DNA from 3 places in the Aeromicrobium sp. UC242_57 genome. Region 1 is predicted to be linked to each of the others. Evidence: riboswitches for the same ligand, from Rfam matches in the RefSeq annotation. Region 1 holds a riboswitch; each other region holds the start of a gene.
The links. A riboswitch is a leader RNA that binds a small molecule or an ion and turns the genes downstream of it on or off. The one in region 1 is predicted to bind cobalamin.

Region 1 (3,263 bases):
TCGGGCAAGTCAGCCCGAGGAGCCGATCCTGCGCGGCACGGTCGCGACGATCGCCGACGCAGTCGAGGCTGCGGGCCTGCGGCAGGCAGCGGTCATCTTGATCGGGGAGGCCCTCGGAACCGATGGCGGCGGGAGTCGTACCTGTACGGGACGTCGAGGACCCGGCGGCTCAAACGGTCAGGAACCACTGGGTGACGGTGCGGGCGGGAGACCATCCGGTGAATCCGCCTAACGGGGCCGAGGTCTCGACGCTGAGGCGAGTCAGCTCGCCGCCGTGGGTTCGGTAAGCCTCCGCGAGAGCCAGCTCGGTCTCGAGGGTCACCCCGTGGACGACGATCCGTCCGCCAGGCGAGAGCGCCGCCAGGCACGTGTCGATCAGGCCTGCCGCGGTGGCACCGCCACCGATGAACACGGCATCCGGCCGGGGGAGATCGGTCAGCGCGTCGGGTGCGCGTCCGGTGACGACCCGGAGTCCCGGAACCCCCAGGCGGCTGGCGTTGCGTCCGATGCGGGCGGCACGTTCGGAGCTGGCCTCGATCGTCGTCGTGGTGCAGCGGGGATGAGCACGCATCCACTCGATCCCGACTGATCCGGCGCCTCCACCGACGTCCCAGAGGTGCTCGCCGGGGGTCGGAGCGAGACGTGAGAGCGCCGACGCCCGGATGTCTCGTTTGGTGAGCTGGCCATCGTGCTCGAAGGCCTCGTCGGGCAGCCCGGACGTCCAACCGGTGAGCCGTGGTCCGACGGCTCGATGCCGATGACGTTGAGCCGGGGTGCAGGCTGGTCCCAGCCGCGTGCGGTGCCGACGAGATGTGACTCGTCGTCCGCACCGAGGTCACCCAGGACGTGCAGCGTGCTGTCTGCGTAGCCGGTCTCGACGAGAAGCGCCGCCACCTGCGCGGGTGTCGTCTCGTCCGAGGACAGGGCGAGGACCCGGCCGCCAGGGGCGAGCTTCCGCGAAGGATCGCGGCGGGATCGCGTCCGACGAGGCTGACGACGGCACACGATTCGGCGGACCATCCGAGCCGCGCACGTGCCAAGGCGACCGAGGAGACGCCAGGGTGGATCGTCACCTGGTCGGCCCCCAGGAGCGAGATCAACGTCGTGCCGATTCCAGAGACCAACGGGTCACCCGAAGCCAGGGCCACGAACGCCGAGCTGTCGGTGCCATCGAGGTCGGCGATAAACGAGTCGAGACGGTCGCGCAGGGGGAGAGGGCCACGGCGCACGTCGCTGGCCGGCCACCTCGGGAACCATCGCGAGATGGCGTGCCCCTCCGACCAGGGTCGCAGCCGCGAGAACCGTCTCCTGCAGCGCGGCCGGCAGCTCGGCCCAGCCGCCGGCACCGATGCCGATGACGGTTGCGAGGGGTGTCGCGGAGGGGGGATCGGTGGCCTGCATCGGTCGTCACGCTATCGTCTTGAACGGCACGAGGTGCCCCAAGGGTCCAGCCATCGGAACCGGTGAGGACGGCTCGACGGGAGAATCTGGGAAGTCGGTGAGACTCCGACACAGGCCCGCTGCGGTGAACCAGGCCCCTGCAATCCGGGGGACCTGGAAAGTCCGAAGACCGGCCCCGTGCTCGACCACGCTGCGGTGACGCAGTGGTGGTGTCACAGCCAATGGCGACATGAGCGGGAGCCTCCATGCCAGTGCAGTACCCCTTTTCTGCCGTCCTCGGGTGCGAGATCGACGCGCTCGACGACATGGGCCTGGCCCTGATCCTCAACGCGGTCTCACCCCACATCGGTGGCGTGCTGGTCCGCGGCGAGAAGGGCACAGCCAAGTCGACCACGGTCCGCGCCATGACGGGGGTCCTGCCGCCCGTCGAGGTCTACGTCGGCGACCGGTTCTCGATCGACCCCGATGATGTATCGGCCGCCTCGCCCGATGGTCCCTTCGAGGCCGGGCACGGTACCCAGCGGCGCGCGGCCCGGCTCGTGGAGCTTCCCGGTCGGCGCGACGGAGGACCGGGTCCTCGGATCGATCCAGCTCGAGCGTGCACTGTCGCACGGCAAGGTCGAGTACGAGCCGGGCCTGCTCGCTGCTGCGCACCGCGGACTGCTGTACGTCGACGAGGTCAACCTGTTGCACGACCACCTGGTCGACGTGCTGCTCGACTCGGCGGCGATGGGGCGCGTCACGGTCGAACGTGATGGTGTCTCCCTCGAGTACGCGTCGCGGTTCGTCCTGGTCGGCACCATGAATCCTGAAGAGGGGCGGCTCGCCGCCCCAGCTCCTCGACCGGTTCGGGCTGACCGTCGAGGTCGCCGCCGTGCGCGAGCCCGCGCTGCGGGCCGAGGTCGTCCGCCGGCGGATGAGCTTCGACGCCGACCCCGACGAGGTTCGCCGCTGCCTACGCCGCCTCCGACGAGGCGTTGACCGCGCAGATCGACGCCGCCCGTACAGCCCTGCCTGATGTCGAGCCACGGATGCGGCCCTGCTCAAGATCGCCGAGGTCTGTGCGGCATTCGAGGTCGACGGACTGCGCGCCGACATCGTGACCTCGCGCACCGCGGTCGCGCACGCTGCCTGGCACGGTCGCACGACGGTGACCCGGGCGGACATCCGCCGGGCGGCGCTGCTCGCGCTGCCTCATCGACGTCGCCGCAATCCCTTCGATGCTCCGGGCCTCGACGAGGGCTCCTCGACCAGATCCTCGGCGACGAGTTGCCGCCAGAGCCAGAGCCGGAGCCGCCCGCACCCGAACCAGCCGATGACGAGCCCGATTTGGGGGACGAGGGCGACAGCCAGCCTGAGCCGCCGTCTGGACCCGAGGACGACTCGGCACCTGAGGCTGAACCTGACCCCGCACCGTCCGAGCCGGAAGCGTCCGAGGCGCCCCCGACGCCGCCCCCGGGTCCGTCCAGCTCGGCGGGAGACTCCGTGGTCTCGGCAGGCACGCCTGCGTGGACCCCCAAGAAGCTCACAGTTCACGGCGTCGGCGACGGGGCGTCTGGTCGACGCAGCCGAGCGATCACGCATCACGGCCAACGGGTCGGCGTGACGGCGTCGGGACCGGGTTCCCTGCACCTCGTGGAGACCCTCATGGCGGCCGCGGGCCAGCAGGCGCTGCGCCCGCGGCTGATCGGGTCGCGTTGCAGGTCGAGGACCTGCGGTACGCCATCCGCGAAGGCCGCGAGTCCAATCTCGTGCTGTTCTGCGTCGACACGTCCGGCTCGATGGCGGCGCGCAAGCGCATGACCGAGGTCAAGACGACGATCCTGGCGCTCCTGATGGACGCCTATCGCAAGCGCGACAAG
Region 2 (3,263 bases), on a different contig from region 1:
ACACGGTCGATATGGACCCGTCCGCACCGGATGACGTGATCCTGGGCGGCGTTGAACACCGCGAAGGCCTCGGCCGGTTCGTCCTTGTCTGCCCGGCGAAGTCGGCGAGCGGCGGTCTCGATGACGTGCTGCTCGCGGTCCTCGAACAAGTTGAGCTGGTGCCCCGGTCGAGCAGGTCGTGGTCGTCGTCGCCGGATCGTGCGTCGATCAAGCGCTGGATGGCTGGGATGCGGCGGTGCGCTCCTTGACGACATCGGCGACGGTGCTGGCAGCAAAACGGACGAAGCCGACGGGGTCGAGCCCGCCGACCTCCTGGGCGTACGACGTCAGCAGCTCCTTGGCGACGGCTGGAACAGGACGTGGTTGTCGCCCTCGAAGGTCGTGAAGACGTCAGTGTCGCCCTTGAGCGTCGTCAGACGGTTCTCGGCGAGGTAGCCGGCTCCGCCGCAGGCTTCGCGGGCCTCCTGGATCGCGCGGGTCGCGTGCCAGGTCTGGGCTGCCTTCAGGCCAGCGGCGCGACCTTCGAGCTCACGGGACTCCTGCGGATCGGGAGTGTCGGTGCTCTGGAGGCGGTCCATGCGGGCGACGAGCTGGTTCTGGGCGAACCGGTAGGCGTACGAGCGGGCGATCAGTGGGAGGAGCCGCCGCTGGTGCATGCGGTAGTCCATCAGCAGGACTTCCTGGCCGGGACCCTCGCTGAACTGGCGGCGCTTGAGCGCGTAGCGTCCGGCGATGCTGAGCGCGACCTCGGTCGCTGCGCTAGCCGAGCCGCCGACACTGACCCGACCACGGATCAACGTCCCGAGCATCGTGAAGAATCGCCGGTTGACGTTGTCGATGGGCGACGAATAGGTCCCGTCCTCGTCGACGTCGCCGTACTTGTTGAGCAGGTTCTCGCGCGGGATACGCACCTGGTCGAACATGATGCGGCCGTTGTCGACCGCGCCGAGCCCGCCCTTGTGACCGTCGTCCGAGGTCGTGACACCCGGCAGGTCGTTGCCGGCTTGTCGCGCAGCGGCACGACGAAGCAGTGCACGCCGTGGCTCTCGTCGTTCGTGACGGCTGGCGAAGACCGTCGCGACCTCGGCGTGCAGCGCAGCGCCGCCGATGTAGTCCTTGCGCGCCGACGGCGTGGGGGAGTGGATCACGAACTCCTGCGTCGCCGGGTCGTACGTCGCGGTCGTCTCGAGGCTCTGGACGTCGCTGCCGTGCCCCGTCTCGGTCATCGCGAGCAGCCCAGCAGGTCGAGGTTGATCAGGTCGGGGATGTACTTGTGGTGGTGACGCTCGGTGCCGAGGTTCTCGATCGCTCCGCCGAACAGCCCCCACTGCACGCCGGCCTTGACCATCAGCGACAGGTCGAACTGGGCCAGCATCTCGATCCCGGTGACCGCGCCGCCCGGATCGCCCGGTGCCGCCGCTCGCCACCTTGAATCCTGCGGCGGGGATACCGGTCGGCACGAGCTTCTTCATCTGCCCGAGCACCCGTTCGCGTGCCTCGGCGAGGGTCAGGTCGTGGTCGTAGGCCAGGTCGATCGCGGCGAGATCCTTGCGGACTGCTCCCGCACGTGGCGCCACTTGCCGTCGAGAGCGATGCGGAGTTCGTCACTGAGCGTCATGGCTACGACGGTACTGGTCCACGCTCCGCTCGGCGACGGGAGAAATCTGGTTCTGTCCGCTGAATCGCGGACAGAACCAGATTCTTCGGTCGCGGGTTCCGGGTGTTAGATTGCTGAAGCCGTTTGGCACAACTCGAAAACCGCCCGCATGTCAGGGAAAGCCGGTCAAACTCCGGCGCTGACCCGCAACCGCAGGCCACCTCAGGTGGCGAGCCGGAGCACCTGCTGTGGGCATGACCGATCCACGCTGTCGAGGAACACACGTGACGGGCTTCCGCCTCTCCCGTTCAACAGCGGGAAGGACCCACATGCTCAACCGCACCAGCCTTCCGCCGCCTCGGCGCGGCCGCCATCGCCCCGGCGCTCGCCGCTGGCATGGTCGTCGCAGCGCCCTCGGCGCAGGCCGCCCCCAACTCGTACGGCTACTCCGCAGCCCGCTGGCTGAGCGATCAGCTGACCAACGGCATCGTCTACAACGAGCAGTACAGCTTCAACCACTACGGCCTGTCCCTCGACGTGTTCTTCGCGTTGAACGACCTCGACACGCGGGCCGCCGATCAGGCGAAGATCATCTCCGCGTTCGAGGCAAACCCATCGGCGTACGTCGGCGGCGGATCCGCCGGTGCTGCGGGCAGCTCGCAACGGCAGTCGAGGCTTCGAGCGATGACGCCGACGCGACCGCGTTCGGTGGCCAGAACCTCATCGCCACGGTCGAGTCCCGCGTCGTGGCCAGCGGTGACGAAGCCGGTCGCGCCGTCGATTCTGGGTTCGCCGACTACTCCAACTCGATCGGTCAGGCGTGGGTCGTCCGCGCGCTCGCCACGAGCCCGACCAGCACCGCGAAGCTCACGTCGGCGACTGACTACCTGCTCAAGCAGCAGTGCGCCACCGGCGCGTTCCGCACCAACATGTTCGCGGTAGCGGTCGCAGACGACCCGACCACCACGGAACCGTGGGAGGACGAGACCGTCCTGCCCGTCGACCGTGAGTGCGGCGACACCACCACGGCCGACGACGACCAGATCACGATCGACGCCACCGCGTTCGGCATCCAGGCACTCCTGTCGGCCAAGGACGCTGGTGTCGCCAACCTGCAGGACGACATCGACGCCGCCGTCAGCTGGCTGCTCAAGCAGCAGGCTGCGAATGGCTCCTTCGTCAACGATGACAACGCGAACACCAACACCACAGGCCTGGCCGCTGTGACGTTGAAGGCCGTCGGTGCAGACCGGCGCGGCCGGCAGCGCCGCGTCGTGGATCGTCTCGCACCAGGTCACCGACGCGATCGCCGAGGACACGGCGCTCGCCAACGAGCTCGGCGCTATCGCCTTCGACCAGGATGCACTCGCCGCCGGCAAGACGACTGGCATCCCGGTCAACCAGCGTGACCAGTGGATCCGTGCCTCGGCGCAGGCCGCCATCGGCGTCAACGCCCAGTTGCCGGCCAAGAGCTTCACGGCGAAGGCCCCCAGCGGCTACCTGGCCAGCGGCAGCACGATCTCGGTGTCGGCGACGGGCCTCGCAGCCGGCGAGAAGTTCACGGCGTCCGTCGCCGGCGGAACGACGGTCACCGGCACCGCGACTGCAGCAGGCGTCGCCTCGGCCAAGGTCAAGACAGGCGGCAGCTCGGCCACGCGCGCCGTCT
Region 3 (3,263 bases), on a different contig from region 1:
AGCGACGCAGTCAGCAGCGCGGTCCCGATCAGCAGGGTCCAGCGGGTGGTCGTGATCGACACGCCGAGCGAGCCGGCCGAAGCCTCTCCGAACGCGAAGGCATCGAGGTCGGCAGCGAAGGCCATGATCAGGACGACGGCCAGCAGCGCGACGACGCACAGGAACAGGGCCGAGCTCCAGCGCAGGCCGGCCAATGATCCCAGCGTCCAGCTGCAGCACCCGGCGAGCGGCGTCGTGGTCGCCGCTCATGATCACGACGAACGACGTGTAGGCGGCGCAGATCTGGCCGATCGCGACACCCGCCAGCACGGTGCGGGCCGGTGGCAGCGCACCGGACCGTCCGGTCGCCAGGACGAGGACCAGCACCAAGGACGCCAGCGCACCGGTGAACGCGCCCAGCGTGATCATGGCGGCCGAGATCAGGCCCGCGACGCTGACCCCGAGCACGATGACGCTGACGGCGCCGACCGTGGCACCGCCGGAGATGCCGAGCAGGTACGGGTCGGCGAGGTCGTTGCGGGTCAGCGACTGCAGCACGGCGCCGCAGATCGCGAGGCCGGCGCCGGTGGCAGCGGCACCGAGGATCCGCGGCATCCGCAGCTGCCACACGATCTGATCGTCCAGGAGCGGCACGTCGACGCCGAGCCCCAGACGCTGCAGGACGACGTCGACGACCGTCCCGACGGGGATCGAGACGGCGCCGATCCCCAGGGCGATGACCATCGTCGCGGCCAGGGCGACGAGCAGCAGCACGAACGGCGCAGCCGCACCCGCTGCCATGGTCGGCCGCGGTCGGTTCTGCTGCTGGTGCATCAGCCGAGGTCGAGTGCGGCGAGTCCGTCTGAGACTGTCTGGGCGCCGTCGGCGAGACGGACGCCCGGCGTGCTCTCCGAGTAGGGCAGCACCACGAACCGCTTCTCCTTGACGGCTTCGAGCTTGCTCAGTGCGGGGTCTTTCTGCAGGAAGGCGATCTTGTCGGCGGCCGACGACCAGCTGGCGTCGCCGAGCACGATGACGTCGGGATCGGCTGCGACGACCTTCTCCCAGCTGACGTCGGCCCAGCCGCCCTTGAGGTCGGCGAACAGGTTGGTGGCCCCGACGGCGTCGAGGATCAGCTGCGGGCCGCCCTCTCCGGCCCCGGCGAGTGCGGTCTTGTCACCGGAGTCGAACCAGAACACGTCGACCCCGTCGCCGGCCTTCTGCTGGGCGAGGCCGTCGAGCAGCTTCTTCTGCTCGGCACGGATGGTCGCTGCCCGGTCCGGGACACCGAAGATCGTCGCGACAGTGTCGATCTCGTCCCACACGGTGTCGAACGAGAGCTCGGGAAGGCTGTCGTCACCACAGCCGAGGGGCGAGTTGTACGAACCGATGTCGAGCTTCGCGCGAGCTCGGCAGGAGCTCCGGCCACCTCTTTGTCGAAGGCGCTGATGTAGGAGGCATAGACGAAGTCGGGCCGCGCCGCAAGGAGGGTCTCGTGGTCCGGGTACTCCTTCGACAGGACGTCGACCGAGTCATAGGCGGTCTTCCACTTGTCGGGCACCGAGTCGTCGAGGTAGGCCGTGCCGACGAGCTGGTCCTGGAGTCCCAGGGCGAGGGCCACCTCGGTGGCGCCCTGGTTCATCGTCACGGCACGCTGTGGCTTCGCATCGATCGTGCTGGTGAAGCCGCAAGCCGTGGCCTTCACGGGGTAGTCGGCCGAGTCGGCCGCGGTGGCCTTCTCCGAGTCGGGTGCTCCGCCGCAGGCGGCCAGGCAGAGCGCTGCGACAGTCAGGAGGGCAGGGAACAGGGTGGTGCGACGGGAGGTCGTCATCTGGGTCTCTTTCGAGTCCGGAGGCTCTTGCGCGAAGCCTGGTGGGCGGGTGACACAGACGGATGTCTGCGGCCAGCAGGTCTTCGGACTCGGGGTCATCCGGACGGCGCGCCTTCCCAGACCGGTTGGTCCAGTGGCCTCGTTGCTCCGCCCGTCGCCCTCACCGCTGCGCGTCAGTCCCGGATTCTCACCGGGTTCCCTGGCTCATTGCTGAGTTGACTGGCATCGGCAATCTAGCAGCGTCACCCATGGTCAGCGGCGGCGGTCGTACCAGGTGGTGTCTTCGCTGCCCCGGTCCTTGCGCGCGTACATGGCTGCATCGGCCTTCGCGACCCAGGCGTGCCAGTCATCGCCGTCGCACGGCGCGACCCCGATGCTGACCGAGATCGCCACGTGCGTGTCATCGGCGACGGCGACCGGCGATGACGCGCAGGCAGCCGTCAGGTCGTCGGCGATCAGGCCGACTTCGTCAGCGCCGAGACCGCGCAGGACACCGACGAACTCGTCTCCTCCCCAGCGTCCGAGCGTCAGCCGCGGATCGTGCCCGCAGAGCCGGGTGGCCACGGCTGCGAGCACCTGGTCGCCGGCAAGGTGGCCGAAGCTGTCGTTGACGCCCTTGAACCGGTCGACGTCGACGACCAGCACGTGGCACAGCTCGGGGCGGCGGCCGGCGAGCCGGGTGAGGTGCTGCTCGATCGACCGCCTGCTGAGCACGCCGGTCACCGGGTCGTTGGGGTCGAAGGCCTGCGCGAGGGCAGGATCGCGGTGCCCAGCCCGCCCCGATGAGCCGCGAAGGCGAAGGCGATCAGCGCGATGGCCGCGAAGGTCTGGCTGATGCGGATCTGCAGGACCTGCACCGTGCAGGTCGCGACGACCAAGGTCATGACGAGGACCGCGAAGCTGCGTATCCACGGGGACGGGTCGGAGGTCCTGCGGCTCATCTCGAGACCGGCGAGGCTCAGCAGCATGAAGCAGAACAGGACGTGGAAGCCGAAACCCCACGCGTACTCGATGTGCGAGCTCGCGAGGTCCTGCGAGACCAGGTGGTGTCGGTCGTTGGTCGCGGTCAGCGCCGCGGAGGTGAGGCACTCGACGGCGACGGCGACCGCGAACCATCGGCCGGGTCGCCAGGCTGGGTCGTTGGCGACCTTGGCCAGCAGGAAGATCGCCGTGGCGGTGAGTGTCACCGACGGCAGCCAGATCAGGCCGAACACGATCGAGTCGCCGGACTCGACGAGCAGGCCGAGCGAGAACGCCCACACGACGGTCGCCGTCATGCCGAACAGCAGCAGCCGACCGACGTACGACGTGTGGTCGCGCGTCCATGACCACACGCCGACGCAGAGCAGCGGCGCTGTACTGACGAGCAGCGCTATCAGGAGTTGTGAATCAGACATGCCCAGGTTCCGGGAGTCGGGAGTGGGAGTGGGGTCGTGAGCGGGGGAGTGTGCTG

Region 2: it holds a riboswitch for cobalamin, as region 1 does, so the genes downstream of both, ACHMWU_RS30075 (prenyltransferase/squalene oxidase repeat-containing protein) here and ACHMWU_RS18080 (ATP-binding protein) in region 1, are expected to answer to the same signal.
Region 3: it holds a riboswitch for cobalamin, as region 1 does, so the genes downstream of both, ACHMWU_RS21580 (ABC transporter substrate-binding protein) here and ACHMWU_RS18080 (ATP-binding protein) in region 1, are expected to answer to the same signal.

The regions. Positions count from the first base shown of each region.
Region 1 is NZ_JBIOAM010000003.1:1,238,634-1,241,896, forward strand. It holds gene ACHMWU_RS18065 (cobalt-precorrin-4/precorrin-4 C(11)-methyltransferase) at 1-232, shown strand, start outside; gene cbiT (precorrin-6Y C5,15-methyltransferase (decarboxylating) subunit CbiT) at 170-790, opposite strand; partial or broken gene ACHMWU_RS18075 (hypothetical protein) at 1,035-1,346, opposite strand; cobalamin riboswitch at 1,416-1,594, shown strand; gene ACHMWU_RS18080 (ATP-binding protein) at 1,891-2,382, shown strand; gene ACHMWU_RS18085 (hypothetical protein) at 2,501-3,007, shown strand; partial or broken gene ACHMWU_RS18090 (VWA domain-containing protein) at 3,201-3,263, shown strand, end outside.
Region 2 is NZ_JBIOAM010000005.1:1,352,453-1,355,715, forward strand. It holds gene ACHMWU_RS30060 (hypothetical protein) at 1-254, opposite strand, end outside; gene ACHMWU_RS30065 (acyl-CoA dehydrogenase family protein) at 327-1,226, opposite strand; gene ACHMWU_RS30070 (hypothetical protein) at 1,223-1,375, opposite strand; cobalamin riboswitch at 1,726-1,863, shown strand; gene ACHMWU_RS30075 (prenyltransferase/squalene oxidase repeat-containing protein) at 1,927-3,006, shown strand; gene ACHMWU_RS30080 (hypothetical protein) at 3,056-3,263, shown strand, end outside.
Region 3 is NZ_JBIOAM010000005.1:29,386-32,648, reverse strand. It holds partial or broken gene ACHMWU_RS21585 (FecCD family ABC transporter permease) at 1-780, opposite strand, end outside; partial or broken gene ACHMWU_RS21580 (ABC transporter substrate-binding protein) at 813-1,810, opposite strand; cobalamin riboswitch at 1,867-2,049, opposite strand; gene ACHMWU_RS21575 (GGDEF domain-containing protein) at 2,063-2,533, opposite strand; gene ACHMWU_RS21570 (histidine kinase N-terminal 7TM domain-containing protein) at 2,530-3,207, opposite strand.